DNA from 3 places in the Streptomyces sp. LS-MS-L19 genome. Region 3 is predicted to be linked to each of the others. Evidence: riboswitches for the same ligand, from Rfam matches in the RefSeq annotation. Region 3 holds a riboswitch; each other region holds the start of a gene.

Region 1 (4,041 bases), 2.0 Mb from region 3:
GATCAACTTCTGGGGCCACACGCTCGTCCTGGGCGTGTTCATCCCGCTGGTGATCTTCCCGCTGGTCCTGGTCGCGATCGCGGTCTACCCGTTCATCGAGTCCTGGGTCACCGGCGACAAGCGCGAGCACCACATCCTGGACCGCCCGCGCAACGCCCCGACGCGGACGGCGTTCGGTGTCGCCTGGATCACCTGGTACTTCGTGCTGCTGATCGGTGGTGGAAACGACCTCTGGGCCACCCACTTCCACCTGTCGATCAACGCCATCACCTGGTTCGTGCGGGTCGCGTTCTTCGTCGCCCCGGTCCTCGCGTTCATCGTCACCAAGCGGATCTGCCTCGGCCTCCAGCGCCGCGACAAGGACAAGGTGTTGCACGGCCGCGAGTCCGGCATCATCAAGCGCCTGCCGCACGGTGAGTTCATCGAGGTGCACGAGCCGCTCAGCCAGGAGCAGCTGCACACGCTCACGGCGCACGAGCAGTACAAGCCGGCCGCGATCGGCGCCACGGTCGACGAGAACGGCGTCGAGCGCAAGGTCAAGGGCTCCGAGAAGCTGCGCGCCAAGCTGAGCGAGGCGTACTACGGCGAGGAGTCCCAGATCGCCAAGCCGACCGTCGAGGAGTACAAGGAGATCACGAGCGGCCACGGCCACCACTGATCGCTGCTTGTCGCTGCGCTCGCCACGCGCGGTAGGAGGGCCCCGTCCGATCACCGGACGGGGCCCTTTGCCGTGCTCTGGGCTGGATAGGGTGGGGGCACACTCTCGCGCGAGAGTTCCACTCTCTTACGACACCCAGGAGCGGCCCCATGAGCGCTGTGACCCCCGCTGGAGGCGACACCGCGGCGGGCCGTTCCTGGCCCGAGGTGCTGAACGCCCTGCTGTACGGGCGCGACCAGAGTGCCGACGCGACGGCGTGGGCGATGGACCGGATCATGCAGGGCGAGGCGACCGACGCGCAGATCGCCGGGTTCGTGGTCGCGCTCAGGGCCAAGGGCGAGACGGTCGAGGAGATCAACGGGCTGGTGCGGACGATGTACGCGCACGCCAACGTGATCGAGGTGCCCGGGCGGACCGTGGACATCGTCGGCACCGGCGGTGACGGCGCCAAGACCGTCAACATCTCCACCATGTCGGCGATCGTCGTGGCCGGAGCCGGTGCCACGGTCGTCAAGCACGGCAACCGGGCCGCCTCCTCCGCGTCCGGCGCCTCGGACGTCCTGGAGAAGCTCGGCGTCAATCTGGAGCTGACGCCGAAGCGGGTGGCGGAGGTGGCAGGCGAGGCCGGGATCACCTTCTGCTTCGCGATCAAGTTCCATCCGGCGCTGCGTCATGCCGGCGCCGCCCGCGGCCAGTTGGGCATCCGCACGGTGTTCAACATCCTCGGCCCGCTGACCAACCCCGCCCGGGTGCGCTCCCAGGCGGTCGGGGTCGCCGATCCGCGCATGGCGCCGGTCGTCGCGGGCGTCTTCGCCGAGCGCGGCAACTCCGCCCTGGTCTTCCGCGGTGACGACGGCCTCGACGAGCTGACCACCACGTCGACCTCCCGCGTCTGGATCGTCCGCGACGGCAAGGTCACCGAGGAGAGCTTCGACCCCCGGGACGTCGGCCTCGAGCTGGTCCCGGTGGAGGCCCTGCGCGGCGGTGACCCGGCGTACAACGCGGAGGTCGCGCGCAAGCTCCTGGACGGTGAGACGGGCCCGGTCCGCGACGCCGTACTCCTGAACTCGGCGGCCGCGCTGGTGGCCCTGGACCCCGGCACCGGGACGCTGGCCGAGCAGCTGCGGGCCGGGATGGACAAGGCCGCGGAGTCGATCGACTCCGGGTCGGCGAAGCGGACGCTGGAGCGCTGGGTGGCCGCGAGCAACGCCTGACGGGCACCAGGTGTCGTCCCGCGATCCGGACACGGGTTGCGGGACGACGATCACATCGCGTAGGTTTTTTGACCAGGTCATGAGTGACAGTCATGAGGCCCCGGCCGACTGTCCGGCAACCCTCCGTCCGTGGCGGGGTGCCCCGGGTGAAGACCAGGCCGTAGGCAGCGAGGTCTGCGGCAAGCGCGGATCCCTCACGAACCAGGGATCCTGGTCGTTCGAGGAGTCTTCCGTGAGCAAGCGAATGCGATAGGGCCGAGAGCCCCGCCTCCGCGCACCCCTCTCATCCTTCACCTGTCTTTTTCACGGGAGTTCCCCATGTCTGTCTCCACCGCTGCCTCCGCCCAGACCATTTGTGCCCAGCTGCCCGTTCTGGGCCGGGATGTCACCGTCCCGCTCGTCACGGGCGGCGAAGTCACCTACGCGGCCCTCGACTACGCGGCCAGCGCCCCCGCCCTCCAGCGCGTCTGGGACGACGTGGCGGCCTACGCGCCGTACTACGGCAGCGTGCACCGCGGGGCCGGCTACCTCTCCCAGCTGTCGACCGACCTGTTCGAGAACGCCCGGAAGGCCGTCACCGAGTTCCTCGACTGCCGCGAGGACGACCAGCTGATCTTCACCCGGTCGACCACCGACTCCCTCAACCTCCTCGCCGCCGCCCTCCCGGCCGACTGCCAGGTCTTCGTCTTCGAGACCGAGCACCACGCGAGCCTGCTGCCCTGGAAGGACGCCCGGGTCAGCTACCTCGACGCCCCGCGCACCCCGCGCCAGGCCGTCGAGACCCTGGAGAAGGCCCTCGCCGCCCGTGACCCGCAGGGCCCGGCCCTGGTCTGCGTCACCGGCGCCTCCAACGTCACCGGCGAGCTGTGGCCGGTCCGCGAGCTGGCCGCCGCCGCGCACGCCCACGGCGCCCGGATCGTCCTCGACGCCGCCCAGCTCGCCCCCCACCACCCCGTGAGCGTCCGTGACCTCGACGTCGACTGGGTCGCCTTCTCCGGCCACAAGCTGTACGCCCCCTTCGGCTCCGGAGTCCTCGCCGGCCGCGCCGACTGGCTCCGGGCGGCCGACCCCTACCTCGCGGGCGGCGGCGCCAGCCGCAAGGTCACCCGGCGCGAGGACGGGGGAGTGGACGTGGAGTGGCACGACAGCGCCGCGCGCCACGAGGCCGGCTCCCCGAACGTCATCGGCGCCTACTCCATCGCCTCCGCCTGCAAGGCCCTCACCGAGGCCGGCTTCGACACCCTGGTGGCCCGTGAGCAGCACCTGATCGAGAAGGTGAAGACGGGTCTCGCCGAGGTCCCGGAGGTGCGGATCCTCTCCCTCTTCGGCGACGACGCCCCCCGCGTCGGCGTGATCTCCTTCGTCGTCGAGGGCTGGAACAGCTCCCACTTCGCCGCCGCCCTGTCCGCCGAGTACGGCATCGGCGTCCGCGACGGCCTCTTCTGCGCCCACCCCCTCGTCCGCACCCTCCTCGGCAGCGACCCGCAGACCCAGGGCGAGTGCGGGGCCCCCGAGGCGGCGCCCGGCGAGAAGTCCCTGAACGCGATCCGGGTCAGCTTCGGCGCGGGCACGCCGGACGAGCACGTGGAGCGGTTCGTGAACGCCGTCAGGGAACTGGTCGCCGACGGCGCGAAGTGGTCGTACCGCACGGAGGACGGCCGCTGCGTCCCGGCCGTCTGACGTACGGGCGTCCACCCCGCGTATACGCTCGATCCCGGCAGCCGTACGGAAGCAGGGGGAGCACGGGGTGCAGGAGCTGCGCGAGACGGACCCGCGGACCATCGGGCCGTACCAGGTCCTGGGCAGACTCGGATCCGGCGGGATGGGCGAGGTGTACCTCGCCGAGGCGCGCGGCGGGCTGCGGCTGGCCGTGAAGGTGGTACGCGCCGAGCACGCCGAGGACCGCACCTTCCGTGCCCGGTTCCGGCACGAGGTGCGGGCCGCGCAGACCGTCGGCGGGGCCGGCACGTACACCGCGCGGGTCGTGGACGCGGACACCGAGGCCGCGCGGCCGTGGATGGCCAGCGAGTTCGTGGCGGGCCCCAACCTGCGGGACGCGGTGCTGGACCGGGGCCCGCTGCCCGCGGACGCGGTACGGCTCCTCGCGGGCGCGCTCGCCGAGGCGCTCACCGCGATCCACGCCAAGGGCCTGGTGCACCGGGACCTCAA
Region 2 (4,041 bases), 3.8 Mb from region 3:
GGCCGGCAGCACCAGCCCCTTCAGCCCGTCGTTGCCGAAGGCGGGGAACCACTGCAGCCGGAACGAGAACGTCTCCACGAGCAGCAGTCCCACCCAGAACGTCGGGACCGACACCCCCAGCGGGGGCAGCGTCAGCAGGAGCTGCCGCAGCCACCGCCGGGAGGTGTACGTCGCCACCACCGCCAGGCCCCCGCCGAGCAGCACCGCGAGCAGCAGTGCCGCGCCGGTCAGCTGGAGGGTCCCCGGCAGCGCGTCGGCCAGCGTCGAGGTCACCGGGCGGCCCGTGGACACCGAGTCGCCGAAGTCCCCGCGCACCGCCCGGCCCAGGTACTCGGCGTACTGCACCAGCACCGGCTTGTCGAAGCCGTACTCGTGCCGCAGCGCGGCCAGTTGCTTCGGGTCGACCTGGCCCGAGTCCATCCCTGCACTGGCCATCGCCGTCACCGGGTCGCCCGGCAGATAGTCCAGGACCAGGAAGGAGACCGTGTAGGCCGCCCACAGCACCCCGGCCGCCTGCGCGAGCCGCTTGATCACATAGCGGCGCACGGGCTAGCCGATCCAGGTGTCGTGCAGCTGGATCCGGCTGGAGGCGTCGAAGTTCAGGTCGTGCACCTTCTTCGTGACGCCGAGCTGGGTCTGGAGCTCCACGACCGGCGCGTAGTAGGCATTGCGCACGATCAACTGCTGCGCCTCGGAGACCAGTTGCGCACGCTTGGCCGGGTCCGTGGTCGCCGCCTGTGCGGACAGCGCCGTGTCCAGGCCGGTCGCCGGGAGGCGGTAGAAGTTGGCCAGCCGGGTGGAGAAGGAACTGCGCAGGATGTCCGGGTCGGCGCGGGTGACGTTCCCCCACGCCGCGTCGAAGTCACCGGCCTGGAGTGCCGGTGCCAGCTGGGTGACCTGGACCTGCTTGAGGGTCACCTCGATGCCGACGGCCTTGAGTTGCTGCTGGACGAGTTCCAGCGCGGGCTGGTTGGTGGCCGCGTTGGGGATCCAGGTGATGGCGAGGCTAAGCTTCTTGCCGTTCTTCACCCGGATGCCGTCGGGGCCGGTCCTCCAACCGGCCTCGTCCAGCAGGGACTTCGCCTTGGCGGCGTCGAGCGTCAGGTCCCGGGCGAGGCTGGTGTAGTCGGGCGTGGTGTGCGCGAGGATGCTGGTCGCCGCCCGGGTGCCGGTCGGGAACACGGCGTCGGCGATCTGTTGCCGGTCGACGGCGTGCAGGATCGCCTGGCGTACCTTGGCGTCCTTGAGAACCGGACGAGAGTTGTTGAACGACAGGCCGAACACCACACCGGGGTTGGCCCGCCGCAGGAGGGCGACCTGTCCGCCCCTGAGCGCTGCCTCGTTGGCCTTGCCGACGCTGGCGATGGCGTCCACCTGCCCGGACTGGAGGCTGCCGGCGCGCACCCCCGCCTCGGGCACGACCTTGAAGACCAGCTTGTCCAGATACGCCTCCCCGTTCTTGGACCACAGGGAGGATCCCCAGTCGTACCCGCTGCGTCTGGCCAGGGTGACCGACTGGTTCTGCACGTACTGCTTCAGCACGAACGGCCCGGACCCGATGACCCCGTCGCTGCACTTCTGCTGCGGGGTCTTCTTCACGCTGGCCGACGACTCGATGCCCAGCGAGTGCGTCGAAGCGGCCTGGAGGAACTGGGCGTTGGGCTGTTCGAAGGTCACCTTCACGGTGAGCGGGTCGACCGCGGTGGTGCTCTTGACGCCGCTCAGATAGCCCTGGGCGAGGGTGGCGAGGGCGCCGAGCCTCGGCACCGCGTCGAAGTTGTCCTTGACCACCTGCGCGGTCAGCTTCGAGCCGTCGCTGAAGGTGACTCCCGGGCGCAGATGGAAGGTGAACGTCCGGGCGTCGGGGCTGACTTCCCAGCTCTTCGCCAGCCACGGCACGATCTTGCCGGTCCTGGGGTCCTGGTCCGTCAGTGAGTCGACGATCTGGCGCACCGAGTAGATGGTCTCGTTGCTGGCGACCTGCTGCGGGTCCACGCAGCCGGCGTCGGACCCCACCGCGAAGGTCAGGGTGCCACCGGACTTCGGCTGAGTGCTGCCGGTGCCGGAGCCGTCGGTGCCCGACCCGCAGGCGGTCAGCAGCACGCTGGTGGTGAGAAGAGCGGTCAGCGCCGCCCAACGAGGGGATCTGAAAACCGGAAGTGCTGTCACGGAGGGTTCTCCTACTCGTGTCACCAGGCATGGAGGTGCCGTACGAGGCACGGCCGTGCATGGGTGTGCGGTCCCGGCCGGTGCGGGACCGGTGGCGGGGGAGCGCTGTGCAGAAAGGGATCAGGGTGAAGCGGGGTCAGCCGCGAAAGGGTGCGGTGACGACCGGCGCGTGCCGGGCCTCGACGGCGGCGGGAAGAACCGTCAGGCCTGACAGAGGCAGCTGGTCGAGCGCTTCAGATCGATGTGGCGTCGGCGCGAGAGCCGGGAGAACACCGAGGTGAGGGCGAAGGAGGCATCGTGGTCACCACCGTGCCGCATACCCGTCCTCCACATCTCAGGCCCCCTTCGAGGGGCCACGCGCTTGCGGGGATCATCGGCGATCCTCGCCGGGCTTTCACCTGGAGCACCCCACCGCGCGGGAGGGTTGCCGGTCAGCGAGCCAGGGCTTGACGCTGACACTCAATGCCGTTCGTGATGGTACGGATCACTTTTGTCGTACGTCAATGGCGGATCCAGGGCCTGAGACGGACCGCCACGGGGTGCCTTCGGCGGACGTGTCCGGGGTGCCTGCGGTGGACACGTCCGGGGGTGCCGCGGCGGACGCGCCTGGGGGTGCCGCGGCGGAGGCGCCCGGGGTGCCGTCCGGCCGACTCGCGAAGCGCCGGCGAACGAACGTGGGCGGAAACCGGTTGAGGTGTCCTGCCCGCGCCATCGAGGTCAACAGGAACGGTGACGGCTGACCGGGAGTCGGTCCCGGTGCCGCGTGGCGCGGCGACGGCCCGTGTACGGCACCTGGTGCCGGCTCCCTACGGCAGACGCGGGGCGCGCAGGACGAGCAGGGTGATCTCGCTGGGGGCGAAGACGCGGAACGGCGGACCCCAGAAGCCGGTGCCGCGGCTGGTGTAGAGGAGGGTGCGGGGGTCGTGGTGGGTGAGGCCGGCGAGGGCCGGCTGGTCGAGGCGGACCAGGTGGTGGAAGGGCCAGATCTGGCCGCCGTGGGTGTGCCCGGAGAGCTGGAGGTCGACACCGGCGGCCGCCGCCCGGTCGATGAACTTGGGCTGGTGGGCCAGGAGCAGGACGGGCAGCTCGGGGTCGGCGCCGTGCAGCGCTCCGTCGAGGTGCGCACCGTGGCCTGCCAGGCCGGAGGACTCGGCGGTGACGTCGTCCACGCCGGCGACCACGAGGGTGTCGCCGCCGCGTTCGAGCAACAGGTGGCGGTTGCGCAGCGGCTCCCACCCCAGCTCGTCCATCAGGTCGACCCAGCCCTGGGCCTCGCTGTAGTACTCGTGGTTGCCGGTGACGTAGACGCGGGCCTTGGTGGCTCGCACCGTCCCGAGGGGTTCGGCCTGGGCGCGGCGGCGTTCGGCGGTGCCGTCGGCGATGTCGCCGGTGTGGCAGACCAGGTCGGCTTCCAGGCTGTTCACCGTCTCGCACACCCGGGCCGACCAGCGGGCGCGATCGAGGGGGCCGTAGTGGGTGTCGGTGATGAGGACGACGCGCAGGCCGTCCAACCCGGCACCCAGCCGCGGGAGTTGCACGTCGAGCCGGCGCACCCGCGGCACGCGGCGGGCCTCGGCGTACCCCCAGGCCAGCAGCGCGGCGGCCACGCCGAGGACGGCCCAGGTGACGACGCGGGCGCGGTCCTGACCCTCGCCGACGCCGGCCACGGTCAGGGCGAGCCGCAGGAGCACACCGAGCAGGACGGACCAGGTGAACAGGATCCAGCCGGCGCCCAGCAGGGTGTCGCCGAGGATCGCCGCCCGGTCCTGCTGGCGCCGGCCGTGGCCGCGCACCATCGCGAGCGGCATGCAGAGGAGACCGAGGGCGAAGAGGGCGGTGCCGGCCAGTGTGACCGGCAGGGGCCAGCCCTGG
Region 3 (4,041 bases):
GGCCCTTGGGGCCGAGCGTCACCTTGACGGCGTCCGCGAGCTGGTTCATGCCGCGCTCGAGGCCGCGCCGCGCCTCCTCGTCGAACGCGATGATCTTGGCCATGTGAAGTGGTCCCTCCAGGACTGGGGGTGATTCCTTCGGACCGCGCCCGCGCCCGCGACGGACGGCTCGCACACCTCGTGGGTTCCTTCCCCACCCGGCCTGCGGGCCTCACCGACCCGGTCCTTCGTTGTCACTCTCACCTTCAGAGTGCTAACGCCAATGATTAGCACTCGACCCCTGCGAGTGCAAGCGCCTCTCGGGTACTGGCCAGGGCCCGGCGCGGCCCCCGGCGCGCCCCCGACCCCGCCCCCGGACATACCGAAGGGCCCGTACCCATGACTCCCCATGGGGTACGAGCCCTTCGTCGAAGAAAAGAAGAACGACGCTGTTGTTACCCGGCGCGTGCTTCAGCCAGTCGCGAGACGGACCATGTCCGCCTGCGGCCCCTTCTGACCCTGCGAGATCTCGAACTCGACCCGCTGGCCCTCTTCAAGGGTGCGGTAACCGTCCATCTGGATCGCGCTGTAGTGGACGAATACATCCGCACCACCGTCGACCGCGATGAAGCCGTACCCCTTCTCCGCGTTGAACCACTTGACGGTGCCCTGAGCCATGCCTAACTCCCCTATTACTGGCCCTTGCACGGATCCGCACTTCGCGGATCCGGGTCAGACCTCACCCCCCACATGGTTGGGGGCGTGCGCCGGAACGCGTCGACCGCGGCTGAATGTATCTGTCCAACTGCCGTCTGCAACAGGTCAATCGGACGAGAATTCTGGACGGAAGGGGTCCGGAATGTAGTGAGAATTCGCCCGAATTCGGGGCAAGTCGGGCCCCATAAAGGGCGCATAAGGCGCATAAGACGCACACACTTTGGCTACTTCTCATCGCATGTGGAGCGAGAACTCATATGCGTGCGGCAAGGAGAATGCCGCTGGTTCCCCAACTGTACCGCGCTCAACCATAGAGAATTGCCCCCTCCGCTTCTCTCACGGAGGGGGCAATCAGTTGAACACTCGGTCATCACTATTACCGAAGGTAATGACCAGTCATACGGTCACCCGCCGGCGACCGCCGGGATGATCGAGACTCCGGCCCCGTCGGGCGTCGCCGTCTCCAGCCCCTGCTCGAAGCGCACGTCGTCGTCATTCACGTACACATTGACGAACCGCCGCAGCTTGCCCTGGTCGTCGAGAACGCGGGCCGCGATACCGGTGTGGTTCTTCTCCAGATCGGCGATGACCTCGGCGAGGGTCCCACCCTCGGCCTGCACCTCGGCCTGACCGCCGGTGTAGGTGCGCAGGATGGTGGGGATGCGGACGTTGACGCTCATGCGAGGCCAGCCTCTCGGAAAGAGTCGAGGTTCGGACGGATCGTGGCGGTGAGCCCGGTACCGGCCACCGCGTCCAGGGTCTTGAGACCGTCGCCGGTGTTCAGCACCACCGTGGTCTTCGTCGGGTCGAGGACACCGTTCTCGATCAGCTTGCGGGTCACACCCACGGTCACGCCACCGGCGGTCTCCGCGAAGATGCCCTCGGTCCGGGCCAGCAGCTTGATCGCGTCCACGACCTGCTCGTCGTTGACGTCCTCCACCGCACCCCCCGTGCGCCGGGCGATGTCCAGCACATACGGCCCGTCCGCCGGGTTCCCGATCGCCAGCGACTTGGCGATGGTGTTCGGCTTCTGCGGCCGTACGACGTCGTGCCCCGCCTTGTACGCGACGGACACCGGGGAGCACCCCTCCGCCTGCGCGCCGAAGATCTTGTACGGCTTGTCCTCGACGAGCCCGAGCTTGATCAGCTCCTGGAGCCCCTTGTCGATCTTCGTGAGCTGCGAGCCGGAGGCGATCGGCACGACCAGCTGGTCGGGGAGCCGCCAGCCGAGCTGCTCGCAGATCTCGTACGCCAGCGTCTTGGAGCCCTCGGCGTAGTAGGGCCGCAGGTTGACGTTGACGAAGCCCCAGCCCTCGCCGGCCGGGTCGCCGATCAGCTCGGAGCAGAAGCGGTTCACGTCGTCGTAGTTGCCCTCGATGCCGACGAGCTCGCCGCCGTAGATCGCGGCCATGACGACCTTGCCCTGCTCCAGGTCGTGCGGGATGAACACGCACGAGCGCAAGCCGGCGCGGGCCGCGGCGGCACCCACCGCGCCGGCGAGGTTGCCGGTGGAGGAGCAGGACAGGGTGGTGAAGCCGAACGCGCGTGCCGCCTCCAGGGCCTGCGCGACGACGCGGTCCTTGAAGGAGTGCGTCGGGTTGCCGGAGTCGTCCTTCACATACAGTCCGCCGGTGACGCCGAGCTCGCGGGCGAGGTTGTCGGCCTTGACGAGCTGGGTCCAGCCGGGGTTGATGTTGGGCTTGTCCGCCACGTCCGCGGGGACGGGCAGCAGCGGGGCGTAGCGCCAGATGTTGGAAGGTCCCGCCTCGATCTTCTTACGGAGTTCCTCGGTTTCGTAGGCCGAGAAGTCGTACGCGATCTCAAGCGGGCCGAAACACTCCTCGCAGGCGAAGACCGGGCCGAGCGGGACGCGGTGGCCGCACTCGCGGCAGCTCAGTGCCGCGGCGGGACCCAGGTCGACGGAGTTCGTGGTGCTTGCAACAGTCTGCGCAGCCATGGAGGCGAGGCCCTTTCTCCTCATCTTCCTCACGACGCGTTTCGCCGTGAGACGGATTTGGCACCTTCCCTAGCCGGGAGCCTCGCGGAACGATCAACAGTGATCTACGAGAACCGACTGGAGGGTTGCCGGGGCTTCATCGGGCCGTATCCCTCTGCCCCTCTGGATGAGCGGTATGAAGTTGTGGTCGGCGGGCCGTCCAGGACATGCGATGGTCACCCGCGTTGTTCAAGACTGTAACCGACAACCAGGACAGTTGAGATAGTCCGTCCGAACCGCGAGACGGATCACACGGACCACACACGAAGGAGCCGCCTACGTGCTGGAAGAAGTCGAGCGCTGGCTGAGCACCCGCTCCTGGTCGGTGACCGATCGCCCGCTCCACCAGATCATGGCCGCCAAGCAGCGCAGCGGGCAGACGGTCAGTGTCGTGCTGCCGGCGCTGAACGAGGAGGAGACCGTCGGTGACATCGTCGCGGTCATCCGTCACGACCTCATGCAGCAGGTGCCCCTGGTCGACGAGATCGTCGTCGTCGACTCCGGCTCCACCGACCGCACCTCCGAGGTCGCGGCCGCGGCCGGCGCCACCGTCGTGCACCGCGACGAGATACTCCCCCACCTGCCGGCCGTGCCCGGCAAGGGCGAGGTGCTGTGGCGCTCCCTGCTGGTCACCCGCGGGGACATCGTCTGTTTCATCGACGCCGACCTGAAGGAGTTCTCCTCGGACTTCGTCTCCGGCATCGTCGGCCCGCTGCTCACCGATCCCGGGGTCGACCTGGTCAAGGGCATGTACGACCGTCCCCTGGGCGGCGCCGCGGGCCAGGGCGGCCGGGTCACCGAGCTGATGGCGCGCCCGCTGCTGAACATGCACTGGCCGCAGCTGGCCGGGTTCGTCCAGCCGCTGGGCGGCGAGTACGCGGCCCGCCGCAGCCTCCTCGAACAGCTCCCGTTCCCCGTCGGGTACGGCGTGGAGCTGGGCATGCTGGTCGACGCGCTGCACCTGGTGGGCCTGGACGCCCTCGCCCAGGTCGACGTCGGCGTCCGCAAACACCGCCACCAGGACGGCCAGGCCCTGGGCCGCATGTCGGCGGCGATCTACCGCACGGCCCAGCTCAGACTGGCCCGAGGCCACCTGATCCGCCCGTCCCTGACCCAGTTCGAACGAGGCGAGAACGGCTTCGAGCCACGGACGTACTCGGTGGACACGGAGGAACGCCCACCGATGACGGAAATCCCGGAGTACATGAAACGAAGGGCGGCGTAGACCTACCAGGGGCGCGGGGAACTGCGCGCCAAGCCCCCACCGGCCCGCAGCCGACCATGCGCCCACGGGAACGTTTGAGCGGTTGCACCCTGGGCTAGATGTCGAGTCATGGCTCCCTCGCACA

Evidence for each region. Region 3 has a riboswitch for S-adenosylmethionine ahead of thrC (threonine synthase). Riboswitches for the same ligand answer to the same signal wherever they lie in the genome.
Region 1: another riboswitch for S-adenosylmethionine. It lies ahead of AC2XR2_RS11695 (aminotransferase class V-fold PLP-dependent enzyme); the one in region 3 lies ahead of thrC (threonine synthase).
Region 2: another riboswitch for S-adenosylmethionine. It lies ahead of AC2XR2_RS03720 (putative leader peptide); the one in region 3 lies ahead of thrC (threonine synthase).

Annotation. Positions count from the first base shown of each region.
Region 1 covers NZ_JBYCLL010000001.1:2,640,197-2,644,237, reverse strand. Annotated here, with positions in the region: gene qcrB (cytochrome bc1 complex cytochrome b subunit) at 1-658, shown strand, start outside; gene trpD (anthranilate phosphoribosyltransferase) at 808-1,872, shown strand; SAM riboswitch class IV at 1,948-2,064, shown strand; gene AC2XR2_RS11695 (aminotransferase class V-fold PLP-dependent enzyme) at 2,191-3,552, shown strand; gene AC2XR2_RS11690 (protein kinase domain-containing protein) at 3,620-4,041, shown strand, end outside.
Region 2 covers NZ_JBYCLL010000001.1:838,872-842,912, reverse strand. Annotated here, with positions in the region: gene AC2XR2_RS03730 (ABC transporter permease) at 1-546, opposite strand, end outside; gene AC2XR2_RS03725 (ABC transporter substrate-binding protein) at 550-2,169, opposite strand; gene AC2XR2_RS03720 (putative leader peptide) at 2,371-2,487, opposite strand; SAM riboswitch class IV at 2,522-2,636, opposite strand; gene AC2XR2_RS03715 (metallophosphoesterase) at 2,976-4,041, opposite strand, start outside.
Region 3 covers NZ_JBYCLL010000001.1:4,632,975-4,637,015, forward strand. Annotated here, with positions in the region: gene groL (chaperonin GroEL) at 1-103, opposite strand, end outside; gene AC2XR2_RS20600 (cold-shock protein) at 451-657, opposite strand; gene AC2XR2_RS20605 (MoaD/ThiS family protein) at 1,101-1,376, opposite strand; gene thrC (threonine synthase) at 1,373-2,653, opposite strand; SAM riboswitch class I at 2,671-2,826, opposite strand; gene AC2XR2_RS20615 (glucosyl-3-phosphoglycerate synthase) at 2,973-3,917, shown strand; gene AC2XR2_RS20620 (alpha,alpha-trehalose-phosphate synthase (UDP-forming)) at 4,026-4,041, shown strand, end outside.